DNA from 4 places in the Spiractinospora alimapuensis genome. Region 2 is predicted to be linked to each of the others. Evidence: riboswitches for the same ligand, from Rfam matches in the RefSeq annotation. Region 2 holds a riboswitch; each other region holds the start of a gene.
What was found. A riboswitch is a leader RNA that binds a small molecule or an ion and turns the genes downstream of it on or off. The one in region 2 is predicted to bind cobalamin.
Positions count from the first base shown of each region.

Region 1: another riboswitch for cobalamin. It lies ahead of J4H86_RS10905 (ribonucleoside-diphosphate reductase subunit alpha); the one in region 2 lies ahead of J4H86_RS24705 (putative cobaltochelatase).
Region 3: another riboswitch for cobalamin. It lies ahead of J4H86_RS14400 (ABC transporter substrate-binding protein); the one in region 2 lies ahead of J4H86_RS24705 (putative cobaltochelatase).
Region 4: another riboswitch for cobalamin. It lies ahead of J4H86_RS02325 (ABC transporter substrate-binding protein); the one in region 2 lies ahead of J4H86_RS24705 (putative cobaltochelatase).

Region 1 is NZ_CP072467.1:2,390,338-2,397,899, reverse strand. Features, by position in the region: gene J4H86_RS10905 (ribonucleoside-diphosphate reductase subunit alpha) at 1-2,233, opposite strand, end outside; cobalamin riboswitch at 2,379-2,593, opposite strand; tRNA gene J4H86_RS10900 (tRNA-Leu) at 3,322-3,394, opposite strand; gene bcp (thioredoxin-dependent thiol peroxidase) at 3,419-3,940, opposite strand; gene J4H86_RS10890 (CDP-alcohol phosphatidyltransferase family protein) at 4,094-5,203, shown strand; gene J4H86_RS10885 (DUF3618 domain-containing protein) at 5,271-5,669, shown strand; partial or broken gene purU (formyltetrahydrofolate deformylase) at 5,669-6,524, shown strand; gene thiC (phosphomethylpyrimidine synthase ThiC) at 6,776-7,562, shown strand, end outside.
Region 2 is NZ_CP072467.1:5,297,628-5,305,189, reverse strand. Features, by position in the region: gene J4H86_RS24715 (DUF397 domain-containing protein) at 37-279, shown strand; gene cobO (cob(I)yrinic acid a,c-diamide adenosyltransferase) at 299-901, opposite strand; gene J4H86_RS24705 (putative cobaltochelatase) at 1,137-3,131, opposite strand; cobalamin riboswitch at 3,212-3,386, opposite strand; gene J4H86_RS24700 (amidase) at 3,700-5,109, shown strand; gene J4H86_RS24695 (alpha/beta fold hydrolase) at 5,196-5,897, shown strand; gene J4H86_RS24690 (DUF6504 family protein) at 5,912-6,181, opposite strand; gene J4H86_RS24685 (serine/threonine-protein kinase) at 6,484-7,562, shown strand, end outside.
Region 3 is NZ_CP072467.1:3,120,814-3,128,375, reverse strand. Features, by position in the region: gene J4H86_RS14420 (hypothetical protein) at 1-26, shown strand, start outside; gene J4H86_RS14415 (DUF2277 domain-containing protein) at 67-342, shown strand; gene J4H86_RS14410 (ABC transporter ATP-binding protein) at 328-1,164, opposite strand; gene J4H86_RS14405 (FecCD family ABC transporter permease) at 1,418-2,533, opposite strand; gene J4H86_RS14400 (ABC transporter substrate-binding protein) at 2,533-3,723, opposite strand; cobalamin riboswitch at 3,877-4,060, opposite strand; gene J4H86_RS14395 (alpha/beta fold hydrolase) at 4,193-4,951, shown strand; gene J4H86_RS14390 (Uma2 family endonuclease) at 5,082-5,675, shown strand; gene J4H86_RS14385 (DMT family transporter) at 5,683-6,528, opposite strand; gene J4H86_RS14380 (DMT family transporter) at 6,639-7,484, opposite strand.
Region 4 is NZ_CP072467.1:515,825-523,386, reverse strand. Features, by position in the region: gene J4H86_RS02355 (MFS transporter) at 1-335, shown strand, start outside; gene J4H86_RS02350 (YdeI/OmpD-associated family protein) at 384-674, shown strand; gene J4H86_RS02345 (DUF1062 domain-containing protein) at 940-1,530, shown strand; gene fabG (3-oxoacyl-ACP reductase FabG) at 1,726-2,478, shown strand; gene J4H86_RS02335 (ABC transporter ATP-binding protein) at 2,623-3,420, opposite strand; gene J4H86_RS02330 (FecCD family ABC transporter permease) at 3,420-4,490, opposite strand; gene J4H86_RS02325 (ABC transporter substrate-binding protein) at 4,536-5,561, opposite strand; cobalamin riboswitch at 5,626-5,808, opposite strand; gene J4H86_RS02320 (hypothetical protein) at 5,880-6,296, shown strand; gene J4H86_RS02315 (RNHCP domain-containing protein) at 6,376-6,756, opposite strand; gene J4H86_RS02310 (hypothetical protein) at 7,114-7,509, shown strand; gene J4H86_RS02305 (CGNR zinc finger domain-containing protein) at 7,520-7,562, opposite strand, start outside.

The sequences.
Region 1 (7,562 bases), 2.9 Mb from region 2:
CCCGCTCGCGCAACCCGTCCCAGTCCAGGGTGGCGGAGTGGTCGAATTCGGCGTCCCCCCGGGCGTCGGCGAGCAGCCGCAGCGAGTCGATCGGCAGCACCCCCTGGCTCCACAGGGACCCGTCGAAGGACTCGTAGCGGCCCCGCTCACGCGCGAGGTCGCTGGAGGCCGCGATGGCGTGGAAGCTGATCTCCTCCATGCTGCGGTCGGCGAACTCCACGGCGTCCACGGAGGCCTGGGGGATTCCCTGCCGCACGAGCGCGTCGGCGAAGCCCATCAGCCCGAGTCCCACCGGCCGATGCCGGAGGTTGGACCGGAGTGCCTCGGGGATCGTGTAGAAGTTGATGTCGATCACGTTGTCCAACATCCGCACCGCCGTGCGCACCGTGCGCCGCAGCCGGTCGGTGTCCAGCCCTTCGGGGGTGACGTGCCGCGCGAGGTTGACGGAGCCAAGGTTGCACACCGCGACCTCGTCGCCGCTCGTGTTGAGGGTGATCTCCGTGCACAGGTTGGAGGAGTGCACCACGCCCGCGTGCTGCTGCGGTGACCGCAGGTTGCACGGGTCCTTGAAGGTGATCCACGGGTGCCCGGTCTCGAACAGCATGGTGAGGATGCGACGCCACAGCTCCACGGCGCGGACCCGGCGGGACACCGTCAGCTCGCCCCGTTCGGCCGCCCGCTCGTAGTGCCGGTACCGCTCGGTGAACTCCGGCCCGTACAGGTCGTGCAGGTCGGGAACCTCGTCGGGGGAGAAAAGCCACCAGTCGGCGTCGGCCTCGACCCGGCGCATGAACTCGTCCGGCACCCAGGCGGCGGTGTTCATGTCGTGGGTCCGACGCCGGTCGTCGCCGGTGTTCTTGCGCAGGTCGAGGAACTCCTCGATGTCGATGTGCCACGTCTCCAGGTACGCGCAGGCGGCGCCCTTGCGTTTCCCACCCTGGTTGACCGCGACGGCCGTGTCGTTGGCGATCTTCAGGAACGGGACGAGCCCCTGGGAGGTGCCGTTGGTGCCCTTGATGTGGGCGCCCATACCCCGCACCGGGGTCCAGTCGTTGCCGAGCCCCCCGCTGTACTTCGCGAGCAGCGCGTTGTTGCGGTACGCCCGGAAGATCGAGTCCAGGTCGTCGTCGACCGTGGTCAGGAAGCACGACGACAACTGGGGCCGAGTGGTCCCCGCGTTGAACAGCGTGGGGGTGGAGCACATGAAGTCGAACGAGGAGAGCAGTTCGTAGAACTCGACCGCACGCTCCTCACGCCGGTCCTCGTTCAGCGCCAGCCCCATCGCGACCCGCATGAAGAACGCCTGTGGCAGCTCGAGGCGGGTGCCGCGCGTGTGCAGGAAGTAGCGGTCGTAGAGGGTCTGCAGCCCCAGGTAGTCGAAGTCCAGATCTCGCTCGGGGTGCAGCGCCTCGCCCAGCAGGTCGAGGTCGAACCCGGCGAGCTCGGGGGCGAGCATCTCCAGCTCGACGCCGCGGTGGACGTAGTCGGCGAAGTAGGACGGGTACAGGTCGCGGATCTGTTCCTGGTCGGTCTCTCGGGGCTCGCCGGCCAGGTGGGACAGGGCCTCGCGGCGCAGTTGGTCGAGGAGAAGGCGGGCGCTGACCCGCGAGTAGTCCGGGTCGCGTTCCACGAGCGCGCGAGCGGCGAGGGTCAGCGCCTCGTCGAGCTCGGTGGTACTCATGCCGTCGTAGAGGTTGCGTCGGGCCTCGGTCAGGACGACGGCCGGATCGATGTTGTCCAGTCCCGAACACGCCTGCTCGGTGATGGTGCGTACCCGCGCCCAGTCCAGCGGGTGGGTGGTGCCGTCGGTGTGGGTCACGGTCAGGTCAGGTTCCTGGGCCGCGCCGGGGGCGGTCGTAGTGCCGGCGGCGGCGCGGCGGGCCTCGGAGCGCTGTTCCCGGTAGAGCACGTAGTCCCGCGCGACCTGATGGTTGCCGCCCCGCATCAGGGCGAGTTCGACCTGGTCCTGGATCTGCTCGATGTGCAGGATCGTGCCCGGTCCGGAGTACCGCGACAGTGCGGCCTGGACCTCCTGGGTCAGTGCGGACACCAGGTCGTGCAGTCGCGACGACGCGGCCGCGCCGTCTCCCTCCACGGCGAGGAACGCCTTGGTGAGCGCGACCGAGATCTTGTCGGCGTCGAAACCCGACACCGATCCGTCCCGGCGCAGGACGCGAACCGGCGTCTCCTCGGGCCGGACCTGACTCGGTGTCTGGGTGGATGACTCAACCACGGGACTCTCCCCCTCGTTCGAGAACCTCATCTGGAACGTCCGGGGGGACGTTGGAGGCACGCGAGGGGTCCGCGACACCGTACTCGGGCGGCACCGTCGACCACGTCCGCGTCGGCCCTCCCACGAGGCCCCGGACACCGTGCAAGCGATGCACGCACCGATGGCAGGTCTTCGGACTCGTGGGCACACGACCGAACTCGGGTCGTTCCTACTGGCCGTCGCTTCCCAGGCGTTCACGCGCCCAGTGCTCATGACGGCGGTTGTTCCCACTCACCGCTGCGGGGCAGTCCCGGACTCACACCGGGTTCCCTCTTGCCCCGCCGCCCCCAGGGACGGCGGACCATTGGCAGGGCTGATACTACATGTTGTGTTGGATTCTCCGAACAACCCAAAATGGGCGTGCCTCGGTCAACCCTGGGCAAGCGCCCGCCCGGAAACCGCGCCAACCAACGTCGGTGACGAGGCGTAGAGGTCGATCACCCGGGAGCTGATCCTGCTCTCCGCCTCCTGTTCACGGCATCGGCCGGCCGACGGCCAGGTCGCGAACGCCGAGGGTGAGCACGACGCGTTCCTCGGTGGAGGTACCCGTCGGCGCCGGATTTGTGAGCGCCATGGATCGCACGGCCGGTGTCCTCGGTGGTGGGCGCAGTAGGGAGCTTCGTTCCCGACGAGTCCGTGGATCGCGGGGGCGACGTCGCCCTTCCGCCCACACGGTCCATGGGGACGAGGTCGGGTTCGGAGTCGGCGGTGCCGGCGAGGCCTCGACGGCCGTTGCCCGCGACCTGGTGCGCCCGGTCACGCCTACGCTGTTGGTCACGCTGGGCGGATCCGGATCCCCGATCGGTGCCGGGTCGAACGGACGCGGGCAGCCGTGGCGAATAGCGGGACGAGAGGCAGGAACGTCGCCTGGTCGCGGCCGGCGGGTTCGCCTCCGCGCCCCCACCGCTGCACGGTTGGGCGTCGACGAGCGTCGTGCCAGCCACTCGTCGCGCTCGGGTGTGGCGGACGTCGAACCGTGCGAGGACACCGACGGGTTGCGGACCCCCGTCCCCCGTTCTTTGGGCGAGGGGGCGAACCTCGTGCGTCGGTGGGGCCGGCGGGATTCGAACCCGCACTGTACAGGACCTAAACCTGCCGCCTCTGCCGTTGGGCTACGGCCCCGACACGGGCCCAATCCTAGACCAACTACACGCCCAGCTCGCGCTTGATTCGGTCGACGTGGCCGGTGGCGCGGACGTTGTAGAACGCCTTGGCGATCGTCAGGTCGGCGTTGATGACGAAGGTGGACCGGATCACGCCCCGCACCACCTTGCCGTAGTTCTTCTTCTCCCCGTAGGCGCCGTAGGCGGTGAGCGCCTCGCGGTCCGGGTCGCTGAGGAGGGTGAAGTTCAGCTTCTCGGCGTCGCGGAACGCGCGCAGCTTCTCCACGGTGTCGGGAGAGACGCCCAGGACGCGCAGGTCGGAGTCGGCGAAGGCGCTCAGGTTATCCCGGAAGTCGCAGGCCTCCTTGGTGCAGCCCGGCGTCATGGCGGCGGGGTAGAAGTACAGCACCACCGATCCCGCACCCCGGACGACCTCGCTCAGTGTGACGGGGTTACCGTCGGCGTCGTTGAGGGTGAAGTCGGGGGCGTGGTCGCCCGGCTCGAGTCGCTTGGTGGTTTCGGTCACGATTCCTCCCTTGGTGCTCCCGTGCGGGACTGGGATCATCATCCCAGTGAGGGACGTGTGCGCCGAACAGGGCCGGCCAGCGGGGCTCGGCCTGCGTGGAAGGGGTCGAAGGGGCATGATCGATCCCCTAGGCTGTGAAGCGTCGTGCGAGAGGTGTGGCGCACCTCGACCGATCTCGGAGAGTCCAAGGTAATGGCAGGCTTCACCCTGCGGGACGTACAGGATCGTGCCACCAAGGAGCGCGACTCCTGGTGGACCGTCGGACTTGTCGACCCGTTGGCGCGGCGGTTGGTGCTGGTCGTGGCGAACCGCACGTCGATCACGCCGAACCAGCTCACAGTGCTCTCCCTCCTGTTGGGGCTGGGAGCCGCCGCGTGCTACGCGTGGGGGACGTGGCCGTTCCTCCTCGCCGGTGCCGGGCTGTACGCGTTGTGCTTCCTGGTGGACAGCATGGACGGCAAGCTCGCCCGGCTGACCGACACCGAGTCGTTGTTCGGTTCCTGGATGGACTACGCCTTCGACCGGTTCCGGGTCCTCGTCTGCGCGGTCGCCCTCATGGGCGGGCAGTACGTGATCACCGGGAACGTGGTCTTCGCGTGGCTGGCCATGGCCGTCGTCTTCTGCGACATGCTGCGCTACCTCGACGAGATGCAGGTCTACCGCGTCCGCCGCGAGATGCGCTCCTACATCGCCGGGGCGTTGGAACGCGCCCGCGCCACCCTGTCCATGCTGGAGCCCGACGACGACCTCGCCACCGCCCAGGGCGACGCCCGGCGGGTGCAGGAGCCGCTGAGCGACTCCGGGGAGCGCGCGGTCCTGCGGCACGGCATCGCCGTCCTGGAACGCATGCTGCGTACGCACACCGAGCACGAGACGCGCCTCGCCCGCGACGTCGGCAAGAATCCCGACGTGCGCCTGCCCAAGGTCGACCTCAACCGGGAGTTCCGGACCCGTTTCCCCTGGTACCAGCGGATCTGGGAGTTCCTGCACGCCCGGCGGGTGCGCACCCACCTGGTCAGCGGCGTGGAGTTCCAGGTCGCGGTGTTCATCATCGCCCCGCTCGTCGGATCGGTGAGTACTGCGGCGATCCTGTGGATAACCGTGGCTACGGGTGTTTTGCTCCTCGCCTTCGAGGCCGTCATCATCTATAAGTTGTGGTTGTCGACGAAGGATTTCTTCCGCGTCGTCGACGGCATCGAGGGGTGCGTTGACGTTCGGCCGGTCGCCCGACGTGGAGCCCGACCAGGCCGGTCCGGCCTCCGGGGAACCGCGTGGCGCGGACGACACCGGCGATGCCGGTGACGCCGAGGGCACTGACGACGGCGACGGCGCTGACAATTCGGACTCCGCGGTGAGAGGGTAGTTGGCTATGGCACGAACGAGCGGTGCGGGACGGCCCACCCCGGTGGAGTTGCGGCGAGAGATCGAGGCGGCGCAGCGGCGCCTGACCGCGACGGTGGACGAGTTGGCGGAGCGGGCGAGTCCGCGCGGTATCGCCAAGCGGGGGCTGCGTGACCTTCGCGGCGCCGGCGAGGCGCTGTTGGAGGAGGCGCGCGCGGTGGCGACGGGCGCCCAGACGGTGCGCCGAAACAGCGAGGTCGTGGAGCCGCCGCAGGGTAGCGTTCTCCTCAAGGGTGACGACGAGGTCGTGAGCACCTATGAGCCCCGCGCCCTACCGCCCGGGGCCATCGTCGTCGGTGTTGGGGTTGGTGTCGTGGCGGCCGCTGGAGTCGTGATCTGGCTGCGTCGCCGCAGGAGGAGGATCTGATGGACCGTCGGGACTACGTCCTCACGCTCTCGTGCCCGGACCGGCGTGGGATCGTGGCGGCGGTCGCGGGACTGCTCGCCGAGCACGGCTGCAACATCACCGAGAGCCAGCAGTTCGGCGACGCCCACACCGGACGGTTCTTCCTCCGCGTCCAGTTCGCCATGGAGGACGGGCACTCGGACACCACTCTGCGCTGGGCGTTCGCCGCCCTGGCCACCGACTTCGGTATGGAGTGGCAGATCCGCTGGATGGGGGAGCGGCCGCGCCTGCTCGTTCTGGTCTCCACGCTCGGACACTGTCTCAACGACCTGCTGTTCCGACAGAGCAGCGGCCTACTCGACGTGGACATCGCCGCGGTCGCCGGTAACCACACCACCCTGGAGCCGCTCGCCCGCTCCTACGACGTCGACTTCCACCACGTCCCGGTCACCCCCCGACACCAAGCGGCAGGCCGAGGAACGCATTCTCGGCCTCGTGGACTCCTACAACGTCGACCTGGTGGTGCTCGCCCGCTACATGCAGATCCTCTCCGAGGACCTGTGCGCGAAGCTGCAGGGGCGGGTCATCAACATCCACCATTCCTTCCTCCCCAGCTTCAAGGGCGCCCGGCCCTACCACCAGGCACACGCCCGCGGCGTCAAGCTCATCGGGGCGACCGCGCACTACGTCACGCCCGACCTGGATGAGGGCCCGATCATCGAGCAGGAGATCCAGCGGGTCGACCATGCCCACAGCCCGGAGGAACTCGCCGGGGTCGGGCGGGACCTGGAGTCCGCCGCCCTCGCCCGCGCCGTGCGGTGGCACGCCGAGCGGCGCGTGCTGTTGAACGGCTCCAAGACCGTCGTCTTCAGCTAGGCGGCGGCGCGTCGCGTCCCCGACCAGCGGGTGGCCTGGGCTCGGGCCAGGGGAGGCCCCCCGCCCGCCGGACGTCGCCACGGGGTGGCCTAGAGTCGGGCACTGACAACGAGCGCGTCGAATCCGACGCGCGCACATAAACCGCGGGAGCTCGCGCCTTGGCGGGCTGAGAGGGTGGCTGGTCCAGGGGACCGGTGTCGCCGACCGCAGAACCTGTTCGGGTAATTCCGACGTAGGGAGGCGTGCCAATCATGACCGCACTTGACGATCGTGGCGTTGAACCCCAGGTGACGACCGGTCCCATTCCGGGATCGCGGAAGGTCCACCACACCACCCAGGACCCCACCTCCGGGACCACGCTGCACGTGCCAAGTCGCCGCGTCGATCTTTCCAACGGCACCCACATCGACCTGTACGACACCTCCGGCCCTTACACCGATCCGTCGCGACGGATCGACCTCCGGGCCGGACTCGACCCCATCCGCACACCCTGGATCCAGGACCGTGCGCCGGTCGACGGCGCGGTCACCCAACTGGCCTACGCCAAGGCCGGTCGGATCACCCCGGAGATGGCCTACATCGCCACCCGCGAGGGCGTGTCGCCCGAGCTGGTGCGCGAGGAGGTGGCGGTCGGGCGCGCCGTCATTCCGGCCAACCGGTGCCATCCCGAGTCCGAACCCATGATCATCGGGAAGAACTTCCTGGTGAAGGTGAACGCCAACATCGGTAACTCGGCGGTGTCCTCCTCCATCGAGGAGGAGGTCGACAAGCTGGTGTGGGCCACCCGGTGGGGCGCCGACACCGTCATGGACCTGTCCACCGGCAAGCGCATCCACGAGACCCGGGAGTGGATCCTGCGCAACTCCCCGGTCCCCATCGGCACGGTTCCCATCTACCAGGCCTTGGAGAAGGTCAACGGGGATCCGGCGAAGCTGAGCTGGGAGCTCTACCGGGACACCGTCATCGAGCAGGCCGAGCAGGGCGTCGACTACATGACGGTGCACGCCGGCGTGCTGCTGCGCTACGTGCCCCTCACCG
Region 2 (7,562 bases):
AGGAGAAATGTCCCCACCCTCCCCTGGTTGGCATTGATGCCCACGTCACGACCGCGCGCTCACGCGTGTGCCGGGAGCGCGCCTCTTGTCCTGTCCACCGACGAACTCCACTGGCACAAGAGCACCCTGAGCAATCCAGAGAACTGCCTCGAGGCCGCGTTCACGGGTCGCGCCGCCCTGGTCCGCGACTCCGTGCATCCCACCGGCACGACACTGAGTCTCCCCCTCCGGGAATGGGTCGCCTTCCTCGCCGAGGTCACCCGCGCGGAAGGCGCCTAACTCGCCCCCAGCTCGACCATCACCACTCGATACCGCGCTGCCCCTTCTGCCCGTTGTCCATCGGGTGCTTGACCTTGCCCATCTCGGTCACGAGATCGGCCGCGGCGCACAGCTCGGACGCCGCGTCGCGTCCCGTGACGATGACGTGCTGTGTGCCCGGCCGCTCGGCGAGCGTCCGGACGACGTCGTCGACATCCACCCAGCCCCACTTCATGGGGTAGGTGAACTCGTCCAGTACGTAGAGGCGGTAGCGCTCCGCCGCCAGGTCGCGCTTGATCTGTGCCCAGCCCTCGGCCGCGTCGGCCGCGTGGTTCTCCTCCGACCCCGGGCGTTGGATCCACGACCACCCCTCACCCATCTTGTGCCAGGTGACGCTGCCGCCCTCACCGGAGTCACCCAGCACCCGCAGCGCGCGCTCCTCACCGATCCGCCACTTGGCCGACTTCACGAACTGGAACACCCCCACGGGCCACCCTTGCGACCAGGCGCGCATCGCGGTGCCGAACGCCGCGGTGGACTTTCCCTTCCCTGGGCCGGTGTGCACCATGAGCAACGGACGGTTGCGGCGCTGCCTGGTGGTCAGGCCGTCCTGCGGCACGTACTCGGGCTGTCCCTTGGGCATCGAGGCTCCTTCTCCTGGGTTCGTCGTCGAACTGAGGGCATGACAAAAGTGGGGCCCTACGGGGGAACCCCTTGCTCTGATTCAACGCGGCGGTGCCCACGGTTGGCGAATGCCGGACCGGGGGCTGTGGACGGCGTGGGCGGTCGCGGCACGGTGCCGCGCACGCCCCACGCCGCGCCCGGACTGTGGGGCGTCCCAGTCTCGTGGGCCGTTCCGGGGCGAGAACACCCGCATCTCACACCGTCGCGGCCGTGCGGTGGCCGTGGACCAGGCCGGTGAGGGAGTCGGCTCCCATCTGGTCCAGCCGCACGGTCGTCGCTCCGAGTTCGGTGCCGAGGGCCCCGGCGAGGCCCAGTCGCACGGGTCCGCTCTCGCAGTCGACGACCACGCTGTCCACGCCGCGAGCCGCCAGGGTCGCGGCGACGCGGGATGACCCGTGTCGCGGCCCGGCGGTCGCCCGGCCGTCGGTCACGACGATGAGGAGGGGCCGTCGGTTGGGGTCACGGCGTCGTTCGGTGTCCAGGACGCGGAGCGATTCGGCGAGTCCGGCGGCGAGCGGCGTCCGGCCCCCCGTCCGCAGCTCCCGCAAGCGCCGTGCGCCCACCTCCACCGAGGATGTCGGCGGCAGCGCGACCTCGGCGCCGGTGGCTCGGAACGTCACCAGGCCGACCTTGTCCCGCCGCTGGTAGGCGTCGAGCAGCAGGCTGAGGACCGCGCCCTTCACCGCACGCATTCGGGCGCGGGCGGCCATGGATCCGCTGGCGTCCACGCAGAACAGGACCAGGTTCCCTTCCTTTCCCTCCCGGATCGCGGCGCGCAGATCGTCTCGGGCGAGGACGATTCGCTGCCCGGCCGAACGGCCCCGGGCGCGCTGGTGTGGTGCGGCGGCCCGCAGAGTCGCGGTCAGGTGGGGGCGCCCCAGTCTCCCCTCGGGCCGACGGGCGCCCACCACACGTCCCTGCGCGGTCCGGGCGCGGGATCGACGTCCCGGTGCTCCCTCCCCGAGCCCCGCCACCCGCAACAACCGTGGGCGGTAGGTCTCGCCGGGAGCGCTCAGGTCCTGTGCGGCGTCTCCGGATCCGCGTGGCTGTTCGTCGTCGGACCCGGTCTCCGTGTCGTCCGTGGGCTCCGGAGGGCCGGGGCGCGGTGACGACTCCTTAGGTTCCTCACGTGGGTCGGGCTCTGTTCCCGGCCCGGTGGGCGGGTCGCTGGCGGAGTCCTCAGACTCCTCCGGTTCTTTTGGGTCGACATCACCCGCTTGGTCCAACGCGTTGGAGAGCCGGTCCTCGTCCAGGCCCGGCGCGTCGAAGGGGTCCCGTCGGCGCCGGTGTGGAAGGGCGAGCCGGGCCGCGTCGCGGATGTCCTCGGTCGTCACCTCGTCGTGGTCCCGCCAGGCGGCGAGCGCCATGGCGGCCCGCGCGGTGACGAGGTCGGCGCGGAGCCCGTCCACGTCGAACGCGGCGCACACCGAGGTCACCTGGCGCAGGGCGTCGTCGGTGAGCGCGATGTCGGCGAGACGCTCCTGCGCGTCGCGGATGCGTTTGGCGAGTTCGGCGTCGGTGGCGGCGTAGTGGGCGGCGAAGCCCTCCGGGTCGGCGTCGTAGGCGATGCGGCGTCGGACGACCTCGGCGCGCTCGTCGGGTTCTCGGGTGGCCGACACCTCGACCGTGAGCCCGAACCGGTCCAGGAGTTGCGGTCTGAGCTCTCCTTCCTCCGGGTTCATCGTTCCGACCAGGAGGAATCGTGCCGCGTGCCGCACCGACACCCCCTCGCGCTCCACGTGGGAGGTCCCCATCGCGGCGGCGTCGAGGAGCAGGTCCACGAGGTGGTCGTGCAGGAGGTTGACCTCGTCCACGTACAGCACGCCACGGTGCGCCTGGGCGAGGAGCCCAGGTTCGAAGGCGGTGACCCCGTCGGTGAGCGCGCGTTCAAGATCGAGTGCGCCGGCGAGCCGGTCCTCACTGGCTCCCACGGGGAGCTCCACCAGGCGGGCGGGACGGCTCAGGGCCGCGGCGTCGGCCTCGGCGTGTGGCCCGTCGGGGCACTGGGGGTCGGGCTGGCTCGGGTCACAGGAGAAGCGGCAGTCGGCGATGACGGCGAGGTCCGGCAGCAGTGCGGCCACGGCCCGGACGATCGTCGACTTCGCGGTGCCCTTCTCTCCCCGGACGAGAACACCGCCAACCCCGGGGGACACGGCGTTGATGAGGAGTGCGAGTTTGAGGTCGTCCATGCCGACGACAGCGCTGAACGGATATCGGGCGGAAGCGCGCACGGTGAGATGGTTCCTTCCTCGGGAGTCCACGCCCATCGGAATAGTGCACGGCGCCGAGCAGTGTCCTGGCTCTCGGATCGTCGTTTCCTCGCGGCCTTCCCACCGCGCACCCGCGCGACAGTGGCACACCCAAGCGAGTCACTCCCCGAACACAGTGGCGGGACCGCCCCGGACTCCCACCGGGTTCCTGCCGCCAGCGCCGGGCTCCAGCATCGCACACACGCCTCGGCGGCCGCGGGGTGGGTCGTCCCCCCGGTCCCCTCACCCACCCACTCCCCTATCCCCCACCAGGTTTCTCCCACCCCATCAGGTTTTCGCCACCCCCAACAGGTGGGGGTGCGCGTCGACCCGCCAGAGCGAGGGTCGACCCACCCACCGGACGGAGGCGGGCCGCGGGGCGAGGGAAGTCACCAGAGTGCACCAAGGCGATGGAGGGATTCCAGCGAGGCCTGCCATAGTGTCCGCGGCGGCACTGGGATTGGGTAGGAGTGCACTCGTACGATCCCTGACCCGCAGCGAGGTTCTCTTGGATATCACCGACCGGACAGCACGGGAACTCGTCGCGATGCTGCGGTCCCGTGAGGTGTCCGCCCGTGAGGTGGTTCAGGCCCACCTCGAGCGCATCGAGGCGGTCAACCCCGCTGTCAACGCCGTCGTCACGAACGACGGGGAACGCGCCTTGGAGCGCGCGGCGGAGGCGGATGACCGGCTCGCCGCGGGTGAGCCGGTAGGCCCCCTGCACGGTGTTCCGGTGGCGCACAAGGACACCCACGACACGGCGGGCGTGCGCACCACCTACGGCTCCCCCATCTACTCCGAGCACGTACCGGACCAGGACTCACTCGTGGTGGAGCGGATGCGGGAGGCGGGCGCGATCTCGCTGGGGAAGACGAACACCCCGGAGTTCGCGGCCGGATCCCACACCTTCAACCCGGTGTTCGGAACCACGGTCAACCCGTATGACACCTCCAAGTCGGCCGGCGGGAGCAGCGGCGGCGCCGCGGCCGGCTTGGCCACCGGAATGTTCGCGCTCGCCGACGGCTCGGACATGGGAGGGTCCCTGCGCAACCCGGCGGCGTTCAACAACGTTGTCGGCCTGCGCAGCACGCCCGGCCGGGTCCCCGTGTGGCCGAACGGCCTGGGCTGGGCCACCCTCTCTGTGCAGGGCCCGATGGGCCGCACCGTCGACGACACAGCGCTGTTGCTGTCGGTGATCGCCGGGCCCGACTCCCGCAGTCCGATCGCGGTCACCGAGGACCCCGCCCCGTTCGCCGCACTCGGGCCAACCGACCTGTCGGGGATGCGCTTCGCGTGGAGTGAGGACCTGGGCGGTCTGTTCTCCTCGGAGCGGGCCGTCCTTGACACTCTGCGGCCGCAACTGGACGTGGTACGCGCGCTGGGCGGTGAGGTCGAGGAGGCCCATCCCGACCTCACCGGGGCGGACGAGGCGTTCCGCACCCTGCGGGCGTGGATCTTCGCCAGCGAGTACGGCCCCATCCTGGACCGGCACCCCGAGCAGGTGAAGTCCAGCGTGATCTGGAACATCGAGATGGGCCGGGACCTGACCGGTGAGGACGTGGCCCGCGCCGAGCGGCTGCACACCGAGGTCTTCCACCGGATGCGGGAGTTCTTCGAGCGCTACGACGCGCTGTTGCTGCCGGTCAGCCAGGTGACGCCGTTCAACGCCGACGAGGAGTACCCCGCCGACATCGACGGTGTGGTGCAGGAGACCTACCTCGACTGGATGCGATCCTGCTACCTCATCTCCCTCACCGGTTGCCCGGCGTTGTCGGTCCCCGGTGGCTTCAGCCCGTCCGGTCTGCCGGTGGGTCTGCAGATCGTCGGCCCCCACCTGGGAGAGGCGGACGTGCTGCGTGTCGGCGCCGCCATCGAGGGCGCCACCGGCACGCACAGGGTCCGCCCCACGCTTCCCTGACGGGGACCGCGCCCAACGCGGCCCCACCAGAGGCTGTGGCCATCGGGCGGCGCCTGCCGCACCATGGACGCGAGGGGGGTTGTTCCGTGAGAAGCCTCGCGCGTGTCGTGCTCGTGCACAGCCCACTCGTCGGGCCGTCGTCCTGGCGTCGGGTCGCGGCGCTGCTGCGGGCCCGGGGGTGGGGCGGTGTCGTGCCCACGTTGTCACACGTGTTCGACGACGCCCCACCCTTCGGCTCCCGTCTCGCCGCGGCCGTCGCCGCGGCGGGACACGGTGAGGAACCGGTCGTACTCGTCGCCCACAGTGGGGCCGGCCCGATACTTCCGCAGGCGGCCGCTCTGGTCACGGCTCCGGTCCGGGGCGCCATCTACGTAGACGCGCAGCTTCCCCGTCCTGGGCTGAGCTGGCTGGACACCGCACCTGCGGAGCTGGTCGACCACCTTAGGGAGCTCGCGACCGGAGACCGGTTGCCACCGTGGAACGAGTGGTTCCCTCCCCACGCGATCCGGGAACTACTGCCCGACCCGCGCACGCGCACGGAGTTCTGCGCCGAGCTGCCGGCGGTCCCCTTCTCCTACTTCGAGGAACCCGCCTCGCCGCGCCATGTCGCGGTCCCGGGGCGCGCCTACTACCTGCGGTTGAGCGACGCCTACGCGGCGGAGGCCGACGCGGCGACGGACGCCGGGTGGCCAGTGGTACGCGAGGCCGCGCACCACCTGGCCATCCTCACCGACCCCGAACTGATCGCCGCCACGTTGGACCCCATGATTCGGGAGTTGGTCACCTGAGCGTCGACGGCGCCTCAGTCCCACACACGCACCAGTGACCAGCGGTCGTTCTCCGCGTGGTGGCTGAGCTCGTACACCCCTTCCGTGCTGTGGGAGCCCGCGTGCAGGCGCCAGTGTTCGCGGTGCGGCAGCACCGTCTCAGCCTCGGTGCACCAGGTGTCGCACAGCACGACCCAGTGGTCCACGATCCAGCGCACCGAATAGGTCCTCCCCTGCCAGGCGAACCCGATGGGGCGCCCGTCCCGTATCCACACCTCGACCTCTGAACCCACCATCCGGCTCATCGCCCGCACTCCCCCGGGGGTGACGTCGGTTGTCCACCGACAGCTTCAATGGAACACATTGGGAAGTATTTTTCGAACCTGTGTTCCCATTATAGCCGTGATCGACTCCCGGAAGAACTGTTAGATTCTTCGTGGTGGCCCCCTCCCTCCCTTTCCCGACGCCACCCCCGCGCACGGGACGCGCCGCCGACCGGCCCCGAGGAACCGCTCCCGGCCCCTCGAACGACCGGCCGCAGCGTTGCGGTGGGACCGACCATCGAGGCGACGTAGGCGAAACCGATCGGCGAAGGACGACAGCAACCGTGACGTCTAACGGCTCCCACCGCGTCAAACCCTTGCGCGCCGGAGATCCTGAGGAGCTGGGTGAATACCGGATCCGTGGTCGGCTCGGCCGCGGTGGCATGGGCACCGTGTACCTGGCGACCGACGCCCAAGGGCGCGAGGTCGCGCTGAAGCTGATCCACCCCGACCTCAGCGACGACGAAGCCTTCCGCCGCCGGTTCGCCCGTGAGGTCCACTCGGCGCAGAGCGTGGCGCGGTTCTCCACCGCGGCGGTCCTGGACGCCCAGTTGGAGGGCGAGACCCTCTACATCGTGTCGGAGTACGTGGCGGGCCCCAACCTCGCCGAGGCGATCGACGCCGACGGCCCCATGTTCTCGGGAACCTTGGAGGGCCTGGCGTTGGGGGTGGCCGCGGCCTTGGCCGCGATCCACGGTGCGGGCGTGGTCCACCGGGACCTGAAACCCGCCAACGTGCTGTTGTCCTCCGTCGGCCCGAAGGTGATCGACTTCGGGATCGCCCGGGCGTTGGACGACGACAACGCGGTCACGCGCTCCAGCCAGCTCATGGGGACGCCGGCCTATCTCGCCCCCGAGTTGATCCTCGGCCAGGACATCACCCCGGCGTCGGACATCTTCTCGTGGGGGTGTCTGGTGGCCTTCGCCGGCCGCGGAACGGCGCCGTTCGACGCTCCGACGGTTCCCGCGGTGCTTCACCAGATCTCCACGGCCGAGCCGGATCTCTCCGGGTTCGACGACACGCTGCGTGCGGTCGTCGGGGAAGCCCTGTCCAAGGAGCCCGAGAGTCGACCCACCGCCCAGCAGATCCTGGACCAGTTGGTCGGCAAGGACAACAGCGGCGAACGAGACGTCGGGCGGACGGTGATGCGGTCGTGGACGCCGCCGACCGCGGCGGCCCAAGCCGCCACATTCTCGACTCCGCCCGAGGGCCAGGCTCCACCGCCCGCGGCCGACGGGTCGACGGCCCACATCCAGCACGATCCGACGACGGCGATGCCCGACCCGTCCCGGCCGGACTGGAATCCCGCGGCCGCGAACTCCGGCGGGTACCCCGGCCAGGCACCCACCGGTCAGCCGGGACA
Region 3 (7,562 bases), 2.2 Mb from region 2:
CGACCAGCGACGATGCCCGGGGGTGACACGCTGTCGCGCGTCACTGGTGCGCGGTAGCGTCAAGGTATGTGCCGAAACATCCACCGTCTCCACAACTACGAGCCGCCGGCCACCACGGACGAGGTGCACGCCGCCGCGCTGCAGTACGTGCGTAAGGTGAGTGGCTCCAGCGCGCCGTCGGCCGCGAACCGTGAGGCGTTCGACCGGGCGGTGGCGGCGGTCGCCGAGGCGACGTCCGAACTGTTGGACTCGCTGGTCACCACCGCTCCGCCTCGGTCCCGCGAAGCCGACGCCGAGCGGGCGCGGGAGCGGGCCCAGCGCCGGTACTCAGCTGCGGGCTGAGTCCTCGCGCCACGCGGTGGCGTGCGAGGGAAGGCCGCGGGGCTGGAACACCCACCGCTCGGTGTCGAAGGTGAGGTCCGCCCCGTCGAAGACCTCGGAGAGGTCGCCCCGACGCGCGAGCTCCTCCGGCGAGCCTCCGCGCAGTCCCCCTGCCGCCAGCAGCCACACGTGGTCCGCCACCCGCAGCGCGAGTTCCAGGTCGTGCGTGCACATCACGACGACGAGTCCGTTGTCGCGGGCCAGTCGCAGCAGCAGTCCGTGGAGCGCCACCTTGCCGGCGACGTCGAGGAACGCCGTCGGCTCGTCCAGCAGGAGCACATCAGGGGCCTGTGCCAACGCCCGGGCCGTGAGGACCCGCTGGCGTTCCCCGTCCGACAGTTCCCCGACGCGCCGCCCGGCGAGCGGCTCCGCCCCCACCGCGTCCAGCGCCCAGTCGACCGCCCGCTGGTCCTCCGGGCTGAGCCGACCGGTCACGCTGGTGTAGGGGTGGCGGCCCAGGGCGACGACCTCCCGTGCCCGGAGCAGCCCCGGGATGTCCCTCTGCGTCAGGACCGTGGCGAGCAGGCGGGCACGGTCGGCCCCGCGCAGACGCGTGACGTCCGTTCCGTTGACCAGGCAGCGTCCGGCGAACGGGGCGGCGAGGCCCGCCAGGGCACGCAGCAGGGTGCTCTTCCCGGTTCCGTTCGGTCCTAGCAGCACGGTGAGGTCGCCGGGGCGCGCCAGGGCGTTGACGTCCGACAGGACGGTGCGCCGTCGCCGCCCCGAACCGTAGCCAACGCTGAGCTGGTCGACGGCCAGTCCGTCGGTCGGGATCTCCGTCATGAGGCCCTCCCGGGGGAGACGCCGGTCCTGGGTGCGGAGAGCGATCGGCCGAGTGGCCCGCACGTGGTCCGCTGCTCCGGGTCGTCCCCTGCGCGGGTTCGGTTGGTGAGGCTGGTCGGGCTTGCTCCGACGGTGCGGGCGGTGTCCGCGGAGTTGGGGTCGGCCGGCGACGGTCTGGTGTTTCCGCGATCGGTGACGGCATGGGAAGCTCGCCCGGGGTGGGGGCGAGCCCCTGTGGAGAAGGCCGGGACGGTCACACGCCCACCCCCTGTTGCGCGGCCCGAGATCGGATGAGTACGCCGATGACGATGGGGGCTCCGATCAGGCTGGTGACCACGTTGAGGGGAAGGACACCGCCCACACCGGGGAGCACGGCGACCGTGCCGCACAGGACGGCCACGCACGCGCCCATCAGGGCGGTGCCGGGAAGAAGAACCCGGTGGTTGGTCGTGCCCAGGGCGATGCGGGTCAGGTGGGGGATGGCCAGGCCGAGGAACGCCACCGGTCCGCAGAAGGCGGTCACGGTGCCGGCGAGCACGGACGCGCACAGGATCACCAGCCAGCGCACCAGACGGACCGGGACACCCATGGTCTGGGCGTAGGTCTCGCCGAGCAGCAGGGCGTTCAGCGGCTTCATCAGCGTCAACGCGGCCAGGATCCCGACCGCGACGATGGGCGCGAACCACGCCAGGTCCGGCCACGTCGTCGCGGAGAAGTTTCCCAGTCCCCACAGGACGAAGCGCTGCATCCGTTCCGGATCACTGAGCGACATCAGCAGGCTCACGAACGACGTGACCCCGGAGCCCACCATCACGCCGATGATCAGCAGCGTGACGACGGATTTGGTCCAGCGGGCGAGGACGAGCACGAGCGCCAACACCGCGCCCGCGCCCAGCGCGGAAGCCACCACGAGGCCGGCGCGGCCGTACGCTCCGCCGATCGACACGAACGCGCCGCCGGCGGACCCCGCGCCGAGGACGACGGCGGCCACGCCCAGGCTGGCTCCCGCGCTGACCCCCAGGATGTAGGGCTCGGCCAGGGGGTTGCGCAGCAGCGTCTGCATCTGCGCGCCGGCGACCCCGAGGGCGGCCCCCGCCAGTAGGGCGGTGACGGCGCGGGGTACCCGTACCTCCCACACGATGGTGACCACCTGGTGGTCGACGCCGCCCAGCCCGAACAGCGCGGAGGAGACCTGCCCGACCGTGAGTGGGGTGGAGCCGACGGTGAGGGCGAGCGTCACCCCGAGGAGCAGTGTGACGCACAGCAGGCCCGCCACCACGGTGACGCGCAGCGCGCCCCCGTCCCGGCCCCGTGGAGCCGGGACGGACTCGTCCCGGGGCGGTCGCCGGACGGGAGCGGCGGTGGACATCAGTCGTCCAGGGTCCGGTAGTAGACCAGCTCGTGGTCGTCCATCAGCTCCGGGTGCAGGATGGTGGCGAGGTCGGCGAGGACCTGGTCGGGTCGCAGCACGGCCTCGTCCCAGTACCGGTTTCCGCCGGGGCCGACGTTGTTGTTGTTCGTCCAGACCGCCCGCTCCTCGAACGCGGTGAACTCGGCGTAGCGTTCGTCGTCGGCGGTCATGTCGTCGTAGGTGTCCCAGTGCTCGCTGGAGATCCACACCTCGGCGTCCTGGACCTCGGACAGGACCTCCTCCAGGTCCATCTCGATGCTGCCGGTCTCCTCGGTGTCGTCCCAGGGGTGGGTGCCACCCGCGTCGGCCAGGAGCCGACCGACGTAGGAGCCTCCGCCGACGACGTTCCACACCCCGTCGAACATCTGGCCCGGCACCACGTCCACCGGGTCGGCGTCGGACACCTGGTCGGTGACGGACTCGTAGTCGGTGGCGATCTGGTCGAAGAGCTCGGTGGCTTCCTCCTCCGTGCCGGTGAGCGCGGCGGCGAGCTTGACCCACTCCGCGCGTCCCAGGGGGGAGTTCTCCAGCCACTCGGCGTTGGCGACGACGGGGATGTCGGCGTCGCGCAGGGTCTGGTACTCGCTTTCCTCGGCTCCCCCGGTCATCAGCAGGTCGGGGGCCTCGGCGATGACCAGTTCCTGGTCGAGAGCACCGCCGCCGGCGTAGTCGACGACGTCGCCGGACTCCACACCTTCGCGGATCTCCTCGTCGTTGACCACGCCACCGTCGGCGACGCCCGTGACGACGTCGGTCTGGTCCAGGTAGGTGAAGAGCGACAGGTGCGTGGTCGAGGCGCTGAAGACGCTCCGCACCGGTACCTCGATCACCGGGGCGTCGGCGAGCTCGCCGTCCAGCTCCGGCTCCGGCGCGCCACAGCGCAGCAGCACGTAGCTCTCGGCCTCGGCGCCGGGAGAGGGCTCATCGATCGTGACGACTTGGTGGTCGTTGGCGTACTCGATGGACAGGTTCTCCGCGTGGTCGATGGAGAGCTTGTCCGGGAAGTAGTCGGTGTCGGGGTCGTGGTCCTCGACGCAGTCGGCGGACGTGGTGTCCTCTGCGGCGTCGTCCCCGGTGGGCGCGCCACAGCCGGTCGCCACCACGGCGAGACCGAACAGAGTGATCAGGGGAAGGCGGGCATGCTTCATCGGGGTGTCTCCGTGGAATCTGCGCGACGGGCTCCCGAGGAACGAAAGAGTGCCGCCATCGTGGTGCGGCGTGACGCTCGCGTCGGCGGACGCGGGATGTCACCGTGCGACGCCATGCGTCAGTCCGACCTCTCTCGGGGAAATCCGCCCCGGCTCGTGAGGACGACGGCGGTGAGTGTCCTGGCTCGCGGGTCGCTGCCCTTCCCGGCCTTCCCATCCCCCGAGGGGACAGTGGCCATGTCGGGAAGGACTCCCCAACTCACAGTGGCGGGACCGCGCCGGAGTCACACCGGCTTCCTCGGCACGCCGTCGTTTTGCCGCCTTCAATGATGACATACGGGCAGGATGTGGCCTCGGCCGGTCGGCGTGACCGCTCCTCAGGCCGTGGGAGCCGTGGCCGGGGCCTGTTCTGGACCGACGGTCTGTGCGACGATGCGGACCTGTTGTTACCTACGTCTCAGGAGGCGCGGTGAGTGAGAGCTACCGGCAGGTGGGTGGCGGCGGGCACGTGGTGTTCGGGCTGCACGGCTGGTTCGGATCGGCCGAGGCCTGGGGCGCTCTGGAACCGCACCTGGACGGGGACGAGTTCACCTACGTGTTCGTGAACTGTCGGGGGTACGGATCGCGCCGGGGCGTCGCCGGGGAGTACAGCCCGGCGGAGGTCGCGGCGGACGTGCTCGAGCTGGCCGACAGCCGAGGAACCGCCCGGTTCTCGCTGCTCGGACACTCGATGGGCGGCAAGTTCATGCAGGAGGTGTACGCCACGGCGCCCGATCGCGTCCGGGCGATGGTGGGAGTGTCTCCGGTGCCCGCGGGCCCGGTCCCCTTCGACGACGACGGGTGGGCCCTGTTCTCCGGCGCGGCGGAGAAGCCGGAGAACCGGCGGGCCATCATCGACCTCACGACCGGGAACCGGCACACCGACGTGTGGCTGGACGCGATGGTGCGCCACTCCCTGGAGCACAGCGACCCCACCGCCTTCGCCGCCTACCTCCACTCCTGGGCCCGCGTCGACTTCCACGAACGCGTCGTGGGAAGCACGGTCCCCGTTAAGGCCATCGCCGGTGAACACGACCCGGCCCTCGGCGAGGCCGTCATGCGCGGCACCTTCGCGGAGTGGTACCCGAAGGCGGAGATCGAGGTCATGGGCAACGCCGGCCACTACGCGATGGACGAGACCCCCGTGGCCCTGGCCACCTCCGTCGAGACCTTCCTGCGGAGGTTCTGACCTCAGCTCCGGCGTTTCGGGCCGGCCCCAGCGGCCGGCCCGGCCGGGGCGGATATCCCCAGAATCCGGGAATTCCCGCCGGAGCGGATCGGGGCCTGTCAGAGTATGTGCTCCGTCGAAGGGAACTCCTATGCTTATGGATGTGCGTACACACTCGCGTCCCACGGTGACGGACCTCAGGTCAGTCGCCGATGATCTTGTGGTTCCCGAAGGGTCCGCAGTTGAAATCCTCAGGGGACAAATACACGTGACGCCTGCACCAGTGCCGATTCACAACAGAATCGCTGACCGTATCTGTTACCAACTTCTCGGGCTTTCGGGGGAACGAGTACCTTCAGTGAGCGGCACAGGCATTGCCCCCGACATCCACGAAGGTGACTACGTCATCCCCGACCTCATCGTCACGACTGAGGCGGCGCTCGATGAGGACCGGCCGATGGTTCCTGCGGCGGAGATCGACCTGGTGGCGGAGGTCGTCTCGGTTAGTTGCCCGAACAAGGACGTCCGCGAGTTGCCGGAGGTCTACGCCGAGTGGCGGATTCCTGTCTACCTGCTGGTCGATCCGCGCTCTGGGGACATCATCCTGCACACCGAGCCGGTGGCCGGGGTGTATCGGCAGCAACGGCCGTTCCGGTTCGGCGACGTGGTGCCGCTGCCCGCGCTTTTGGACGAGATCCAGCTCGCGACGGACGAGTTCCGTCGCTATGGCGGTCAGCGGGGTTAGCGCGTGGTCAGCCCGTCACGGTCAGCAGGATGATGCCGGCCGTGACGGTGGCGGCGGCGACGACGCGGAAGCGGCCGAAGGACTCGCGGAAGAACAGCGTGCCGATGAGGGCGCCGAAGATGATGCTCGTCTCGCGCAGGGCGGCCACCGCGCCGAGGGCGGAGACGGTCTGCGCCCAGAGCACCAGCGCGTAGGCGACGAGGGACAGGGCGCCGGCGAGCATTCCCTTCCACCACACGCCGCGCATCTGGCGGAAGAGTTTCCGGCGACGGATCAGGAGCGCGAGGCCGAGGAACCCGACGGAGTGGCCGAAGATCAGCCAGGTCGCGTAGGCCATCGATCCGTCGGCCAACCGGACGCCCGCTCCGTCGACGAGGGTGTAGGTCGCGATCACCAGCCCGGTGGCCAGGGCCGCGGCGATGGCGGGCAGTTGTGCTTTGGTGGGGAGTCCGCCCGCGAAGGTGAGGCTGAGCAGTCCGACGGAGACCACCCCGATGGCCAGAAGCTGCAGGGGCCCCATCGTCTCGCCGAGGAAGAACGCCGCCGCGAGCGCTACCGCCCAGGGGGCCACCCCGCGGGCGATCGGATACACCTGTCCGAAGTCCCCCAGCCGGAACGACAGCATCAGGAACGCCATGTAGCCCACATGCAGCACGATCGAGGCGATCAGGTAGGGCAGGGAGTCGGCGTGGGGGAGCCCGACGAAGGGGATGAGGATCCCACCGGCCACGATGCCACCAAGGCTCGCGAGAGCGAACCCCAGCATCCGGTCGGTGATCGCATGCAGCAGGGCGTTCCAGGACGCGTGAATGGCAGCGGAAGCCAGTACCGCGACGACGACAAGTCCAGTCACCCGGCAGACCCTACGCCTGTGATGTCGCCGGTAGGCCACCGGGGGTAACACCAACGTCGGGTCAGCGTTGACCGGCGTTCACCAGCGGGCAATGTCCGCGCCTTGTGGGATCAGCCCGATACCGCGAGCAGGACGATGCCGGCCGTGACGGTGACGGCGGCGAGTAACCGGAACCGCCCGAACGGTTCGTGGAAGCACACGGTGCCGATCAGGGCGGCGAAGATGATGCTCGCTTCCCGAAGGGCGGCGATCGGCCCCAACGCGGTTACGGACTGGGCCCACAGAACCATCGCGGCGGCGGTGAGCGACAACGCGCCGGCCAGCATTCCCCGCCACCAGACGGTGCGCATCTGGGTGAAGAGGGATCTCCTGCGGATGAGGAGCACGATGGTGAGGAAACAGGTCGAGTGGCTGAAGATCAACCAGGCGGTGTAGGCGAGGACTCCGTCGGCGAGCCGGATTCCCACCCCGTCGACCATCGTGTAGGTCGCGATCAGGAGGCCGGTGACCAACGCGGCGCCGATCGCCGGCAGCTGGTGCCTACCGGGGAGACCGCCAGAGAACGTGAGGCTCAGCAGACCCGCGGAGATGATTCCGATGGCCAGGAGCTGGCCGAGGCCCAAGGATTCGTTGAGGAGGATCGCGGCCGCGATCGTGACCGCCCAGGGAGCGACCCCGCGGGCGAGGGGATACACCTGTCCGAAGTCGCCCAACCGGAACGAGAGCATCAGGAAGCTCATGTAGGCGATGTGCAACACGATCGAGGTGATCAGGTAGGGCCACGCGGCGGGGTTGGGCAGGCCGACGAAGGGAATGAGGAGCGCGCCCGTGACGATGCCGCCCAGACCCGCGAGGGCGAACCCCAGCATCCGGTCGGTGATCGCGTGCAGGAGGGCGTTCCACACGGCGTGGATCAGCGCGGACCCGAGGACGACGACGATGACGAATCCGGTCATGTGGGGACCCTACGGCGCGACTCAAGCTCGCGTTCCGCAGAGTGGTGTGTGCACCTTCCCCCGCTATAGCAGCGGAAA
Region 4 (7,562 bases), 1.1 Mb from region 2:
GCTACGCCATCGCCATCGTCGCTGCCGCGTCGCTCGTCGTGGCGCCCACGGTGTGGCTGGCGATCGCGGCCACCGCGCTCCTGGCTGTGGGGCTGTTCCTGTCCTTCGCCGTACAGACCACCCTGGCGCAGGGCTACCTCCCCAACCGAATCGGCACCGCGTCCGGGGTGGCCCTCGGTGTCGCGATGTCCGTCGGCGGCATCGTCGCACCGGGCCTCGGCTGGGTCTCCGACACCTACGGCGTCCAGTGGGCCCAGGCTCTTATCGTCGTGTTCCCACTGCTCGCACTGCTCATCGCCCTGACCCTGCCCGAGAATCCGCGCCAGCGACACTGATCAGGATCGGAGAAGCCCATCCGTCGAGCAGCGGATATCCTGACCAGCATGGACACGCCCCAGACGGAACCCCATCCACCCACCGAGGTCCCCGGCGGCGTGGTACACGAACTCCCCGCGGACCTCGGAGCCGCGCTGGCCGCGAATTCCGTCGCACTGGCGGCCTGGAACGACATCACACCGCTGGCCCGTAACGAGTTCGTCTGCTGGGTCGAGGACGCCAAACAGCAGCAGACCCGCGAACGCCGCATTCGTCGCACCCAGGAAGAGCTGGAGGAGGGCCAACGCCGCCCCTGCTGCTGGCCGGGCTGCAAGCACCGGGAGCGGACCGGAGGTTAGCCGGAATCTCCTCCGGAATGGGCCGCGATCACCGGCAAAGCCGGTTGAGTCGATCTCCGACCGTCAACTAGAGTGCCCACGGCCTGTCTTCGGGAAGTTAGAGGACTCAACGCATGACCCCGCCCGCAGCGTGACCTGACACTTCTTTTCGCTCACCTGTAAGCCGACCTCAGGTAGGTCGGCCTTCCCGGGCTGCCCGAGTGCGCCCGGTGACGCAGCGTTGGAGGCCGCGCGCAATCGGCCTCGTGTCAGGTCCAAAGGGATCATGTCTTCACTCCTCAATACTGTGCTGCCCTGCTACGTTCGCCGCACCAGGCTTCCCCTGCTCTCGCTGCGGTGCGTGGACTGCCGCTCGGAGACGGCCACAACGGGCCAGGGCAGGTTCCGCGTCAACGCCAACGGAAAACTGCTGGACGTGTGGCTGCTGGTCCGCTGCGTGTCCTGCGGCCGGACGCACAAACTCACCGTGCACGAGCGAGCACCGGTCAAATCCTTCGATCCGACCCAACTCGACGGCTACCACTCCAGTGACCCGGACCTGGTGGCGTCCACGCTCCTGGATCCGCGACTCGCCCGACGCCACCACTTCGCCCTGAACTGGGAGGGGTGCTGGCGTCTGGACACCCCGTCGGTGTGGGTCGACGAGCCATGGCCCGTTCAGGTGGTGGTCCACTTCGAGGATCCTGTGCCACTACGTCCCGAGCGGCTCGTCGCGCGGGGACTCGGGCTCAGCAGGAACGCGGTGCTACGCCGCGTCAAGTCCGAAATCCCGCTGCGCCGTCCGACGAGCTCCGGGTTCACCTTCACCGTGCTGCCCGGGGACTCACGGAGTACAACGAGCGAGATTCCCGGCTGAGGGATACGCCTCGAGGCGGGAACACCCCGGTGATCCGCGAACGATGGGGATCACCGGGGTGTGGGCGATCCCGCCACGAACGTGGTCGCTATCCTGACCGTATTTTGTGAAGCTGGGCGACTGCTTCGGGACACTCCTCGGTCTGGGCCGCCGCACGTGAGGATCCCGAACACCGCCACGACGGAGGGTGGATCCATGGGCGCACGTACCGCGATCGTCACGGGAGCGGCTCAGGGTATCGGCGCGGCGTCCGCGCTACGCCTGGCCCGGGAGGGCTGCGCGGTCGCGGTCGTCGACCTGGACGAGGCCCGCTGCGCGACAACGGTGGAGGCAATCCGTCAGGCCGGAGGCCGCGCCGTCGCCATCGGCGCGGACGTGGCCGAGGAGGACCAGGTCACCGCGGCCGTGGAACGCACGGCCCGCGAGCTCGGGCCACCGACGATCGTGGTCAACAACGCCGGTTTCTCCCGCGACGCAAACCTCGGGGCGATGACCACCCAGCAGTGGCGAGAAGTGATGGGCGTACACCTGGACGCGGCGTTCTTCACCTGCCGAGCCGCGCGCCCGCACATGGTCGCCGACGGTTGGGGACGGATCGTCAACATCTCCAGCATCTCCGCGCTGGGGCACCCAGGCCGAGTCAACTACTCCGCCGCGAAGGCCGGCATCCTGGGACTGACCCGCTCCCTCGCCGCGGAGCTCGCCCCCCTCGGAATCACGGCCAACGCCGTCGCCCCGGGCTTCGTGGTCACCGGGATGACCGAAGGAACCGCCCGCCGCCTCGGCCGCGACTTCGCCGAACACCAACGCATCGCCGTCGAATCCATCCCCGTCGGCCGAGTCGGCCAACCCGAAGACATCGCACACGTGGTGGCCTTCTTCGCCTCCCCCGACGCCGGATACGTCACCGGACAGGTCATCTACGCCTCAGGCGGAGCCGAGGGGTGAGGGCCTCCACAGCCCAACGCCTCCTCACAGCCGTTGATCTTGTCGTGAGCGATAACCTCAGCACCCTCCCTCTGCGACAACGACACGATCGATGACGGAGGAATCCGGGAGGGGAGACCGCGCTGGGGGTACCACCTGCCCGCCTCAGTGCGGAACGCTCGGTGGGTGGAACCAGAGGTGCAGTCTCCCGGTTGTGGGATGGGTGGTGACGTCCGCCTCCACTCCGTAGACCTCGGCGAGAAGCGCAGGGGTGAGTACCTCCTCGGGGGTGCCTGCGGCGACGACGCGGCCCTCATGCAGCACCACCAGGTGGTCGCAGAACGCTGCCGCGAGATTGAGGTCGTGCAGGGCCGCCAGGACGGTGAGGCCGGAGTGTTCGACCATCGCCAGGAGTTGCAGGGCGTGACCCACGTCGAGGTGGTTGGTGGGTTCGTCGAGGACCAGCAGGGAGGGTTCCTGGGTCAGGGCCCGGGCGAGGTGGACGCGTTGTTGTTCGCCACCGGAGAGGGTGTGCCAGCGGCGGTGGGCGAGGTCCGCGAGGTCGACCTGTTCGAGCTGGTGCGTCGCGATGGCGACGTCGGTGGGGGAGTCCCCGCGCAGTGCGGTCCGATAGGGCGTCCGGCCGAGAAGCACCACGTCGAGCACACTGAGGTCGACGTCGGTGTCGGATCGCTGCTCGAGGAACGCCAGCCGACGGGCGAGGGCTCGGCGCGGCAGCTCGTGGACGTTGTCGGGGCCGATGTGTACGACGCCCTCGTCCAGGTCGCCCAGGCGGGCGAGTCCACGCAGGAGCGTCGACTTTCCCGACCCGTTCGGGCCGAGCAGGCCGGTGAAGCTACCGACGGGGACCTCGACACCGACACCGTCGAGGATGTGCCGGCCGTCCACGGACCAGGAGACGTCGACGGCCGTGAGTGGTTCGCCGTGGGCGAGGTGTGTCATCAGCGATCGACCTTACGTTTCAGAATCCACAGGAAGACCGGCACGCCCAACATCGCCGTCATGATGCCCACGGGCATCTCTCGCGGCGCGAACGCCACACGCGCGACGACGTCGACCCAGATGAGGAACGTCGCACCGACCAAGGCCGACAGCGGCAGAACGCGCCGGTGGTCGGGGCCGACCAACGCGCGCACGCCGTGTGGGATGAGCAGGCCCACGAAGCCGATGGCTCCCGATCCGGCGACCAGGACACCGGTCACGAGCGCGCACACCACCAGCAGCACCCACCGGACGCGGTGGACACCGATCCCGAGGCTGGTGGCGGTGTCCTCGCCGAACGCGAAGGCGTTGAGCGGCCGGGCGACGACACCGCAGACGAGCAGCCCGACCAGCACGGCCGCAGCCATGGTGTACACGCTGGGCAGCCGCGCCGCCGCCAGCGAACCCGACAGCCAGAACTGCGCCTCCTGGGTGGCGTGCGGGTCGGCGACCCACACGATCAGGAAGGAGGTCAGGGCGGAGGAGAAGGCACCGACCGCGACCCCGGCGAGGATCATGCGCGTCGGGGTGAGCCGGCCCGCGCGTTGACCGAGGGCGAGAACGAGCACGAACGCAATCAAGGCGCCGACGAACGCGCCGCCGGCCACGCCGAGTCCGCCGACACTGAGGCCGGCGACGATCACCGCGACCGCCCCGAGAGACGCACCCGAAGAGATGCCGAGGAGGTAGGGGTCGGCCATCGGGTTGCGGGTGAGGGTCTGCATGACGGCACCGACGACCGCGAGCCCGGCACCGACCAACGCCGCCGCGAGCACGCGCGGCAGCCGCATCTCCCACACGAGGTTGGCGCGCAGGTCGGTGATGCCGTCGACGCCGTAGAGCCCCAGGGCGTCGCTTCGCACCCAGGAGAGGCCGAGCCGGTCGGTCAGGACGGTCCACACCTCACGGACGGACAGGTCGCTCTGCCCAATGGCGACCGAGACGACGACCGACCCCCCCCAGCAAGACGAGGGCGACGGGAAGCACGATGCCCAGCGATCGGCCTCTCCCCGCCAGCGCGTCATGGCCATGAGTGGGTTTGGTACCGCGCTGGGCGGATCGCGCGGTCGACAGGCTCACTGGCCGGTCTCGTCAGTGAGGCGCGCGCTGATCGTCTCGATGGCGGTAGCGTTCCGCAGCCCCGGGGTGGTCTGGGAGAACGGAAGGACGATGACCGCGTCCTCCTGAAACGCGCGCAACTCCCGCAGCGTCGGGTCGTCCTCGACGAACTCGAGCATGTCGTCGGCGTCGCCCCCACCGAAGTCGGCCACGACGACCAGGTCGGGGTCCCGCTCGACGACCTGCTCCCAGTTCGTACCGGCCCAGTGCCCGGGAAGGTCGTCGAAGGCGTTGTTGACGCCCAGTTCACGGAGGATCATGCCGGGAGCTCCGCAGCATCCGCCGGCGGTCGGGCCGTCGTCGGTGCCCATGTCCCACCAGAAGACGTCCAGGTCCCCAACATCGTCCGGGAGGTTGGCGCGTACCTCGGCGAGGATGTCCTCCTGTTCGGCCACGACCTCCTCCGCGCGGTCCTCGGCACCGAGCAGGGCGCCCACCTCGCGCAGCTCGGTCCAGATCTCGTCGAACTCCAGCGGCCGCTCGTCGTCACGGTCGGGGCAGCGGCCGGGAGCGAGGTAGGACTGCACACCGAGGTCACGCAGTTCCTCCCGCGTGGCGACGCCACCGTCCTCCCGGAACGCGCTCGGGTACACCGCGTAGACGAAATCCGGCTCGGTGTCGAGGATCGTCTCGGGGCTTGGATAGTCCTCTCCGCCGGGATGGATGATGTTGAGCTCCTCGGCCGTCTCCCGGAGCTCCTCGTCCATCCGGTCAAGATCGCCGACCGCGCCAACGACGCGGTCCTCGGCACCCAGCTCGATCAGGTTCTCGATCGCGCCGGTGTTCATGGCGAAGACCCGCTCGGGCGGATCGTCGAACCCCACCTCGAGGCCGCAGTTGTCGACCGTGGTGCCAACTCCGGAAGCACCGTCGTCGTTCTCGGCGGCCTGATCGGAACCGTCGCCGCATCCCGAGAGCAGGACCGCCAGGGCCACCACCGTCGCGGGCACCCGCCAGGGACGCCGAGAACGGGGGCCTCGCACAACGGGAGGTTGGACAGAAATACGCGCACACACGGCCAGGGACCGCCTTTCCACGCCTCGTGGATGGACCGGACATGCCGTGGCCGGTCTCCTGGCTGACGGGTCAAGCGGTCACGCGGCGTCTTCCCGGACCACACCGTGGTCCAGTGACCCCCTCGCGGGGAGCACGTGCCCTTCCCGATCACAGTGGCGAGGGCCGCACCGGTTCTTCACCGGTTTCCCGAACACCACGGCGCGGACGAGCCTACCGAGGGGGCGTGCCCACCCCGTCGGCCGGGGTGCGCCCGGTCGACGCGGCGCCGTGGATAGCATCGCCGGATGACGGACGTGCGTGCGTTCCGGCGTGCCTGCCACACGGCGGCCCGCCGCACAGGGGGCAGGGTGGACGAGTTCCGTCTGTCCCTCGGTGTGACGCCCAACTTCCACCAGGGTGTCATTGCCTACCGGGAGTCCACGGTCGCCGTCGTCTGTCGGCGCGACTCGCCCACGCTGGCGGTCGCGGAGCCGCGACCGATTGATCTCGCCGGCGGCGTCAGGGAGTCGGGCCCGCTGGCGTTCCTCGAAACTCCCACGCTGGCCACCGTCCTGGCGGAAATGCCCGGTTTCCGGGTGTTGCTGCCGTCCGAACTCAAAGGCCCCTTCGACGCCACGGCCTGGCCCGATATCGACCCACAGGACGTCACGTACTGGCGGCCCCGCGATCTCGGCGAGGCCCTGTTCAACTACTGGGACTGACGCTCGCCGCTCGGCGGCGCACCCCGCCCTGGCTGGGGCGGCCACGTCGAGTGACCGCCCCAGCCGATCACCCGTCCCCTCAGAGCTGTGTCAGCCGTTCCATCGGGAACGGCGGCTGGGCGAGTGGGCGGGTGGCGGTGCGCATCAACATGAGTGGGTTGTCGTCGCCGGCGCTCCGGTTGGCCACGAGCGCGTCGCAACCGGCGCAGCGGTGGATGATGACCCACTCCCCGTCGCCACGTACCGCGATGGCGATGGGTTCCATGCCCGCGCCGCAGTCGGCCGCGCGGTCGCCCGAGGTGTGGGCGTCCACGTGCTTGCTGTACAGGCAGTTCGGGCAGTGGTTGCGGTGCCGAGTGCCTGACGCCCGGGTGGGGACGTCGAGTCGGCAGTGCACGCAACGGAAGCTCTCCGGCTCCCGGTGTCGGCGCGTGCGGATGGTGTCGCGTCGCTTGGACACTGTGAGGTGACTCCTCATGACTGGATCGGCGGGTACACACGAACGCGCCGCGTCACGAGGGGGAACACCGGTTCCGGGTCAGGCGGTCGGTGTCCTCCACACGTTGACGACAGCGCTCCGCACCCGGATGACCCCCGTGCACCTCGATCTACACATGCGACAACACACTCTTTCCACTCAGCGAATCGGAATCACGACGAACACGCCGAGCTTGGCTCCGCGCCACCCCCATCTCACCCTCCACGGACGATTCGGGCAATCGATTTTCTTCCTGGTCGCGTATGGGGAGCGAGAAGCCCGTCACACTGACACCTCACCATCTTCATCAATTAAGTTGAGTGCCCTATACTCAACTCCATGAGAAACGCAGCCACATCAGGAGTTCTCAGGGAACACGTCGACACGGCCACACCACCCCCCGAGGTCACACGGGTCGACTACGGCCGGGAGGGCCACGATCTCGTCGTCACGGTTTCGATGACCCCACGTCCGCACCGGGGCGAGGTCGCGGTGGTCCGCGACGGCGACGCCCTACTCGTGGTGTCCACGGCCGACGGTGCGCTGGTGACCACGGTTCCCGTGGACCACGCCGTGCGCTGGGACCGCCTTCGCGTCGACGCGACCACCGAGGGGCTGCGCATGCGCGCCCCCTTCGCCGGACCACGTCCACTGCGGGTCACACCCCGCACCCGACCACGGGGACTCTGGCACCGGACGCGTGCCCGCGTGCGCCGGATCCTCGCGCGTCGCTAGACCACGGCCGCTAGTCGGCGTCCCGGCGGGAACGGTAGGCGCGCATCTTGTGG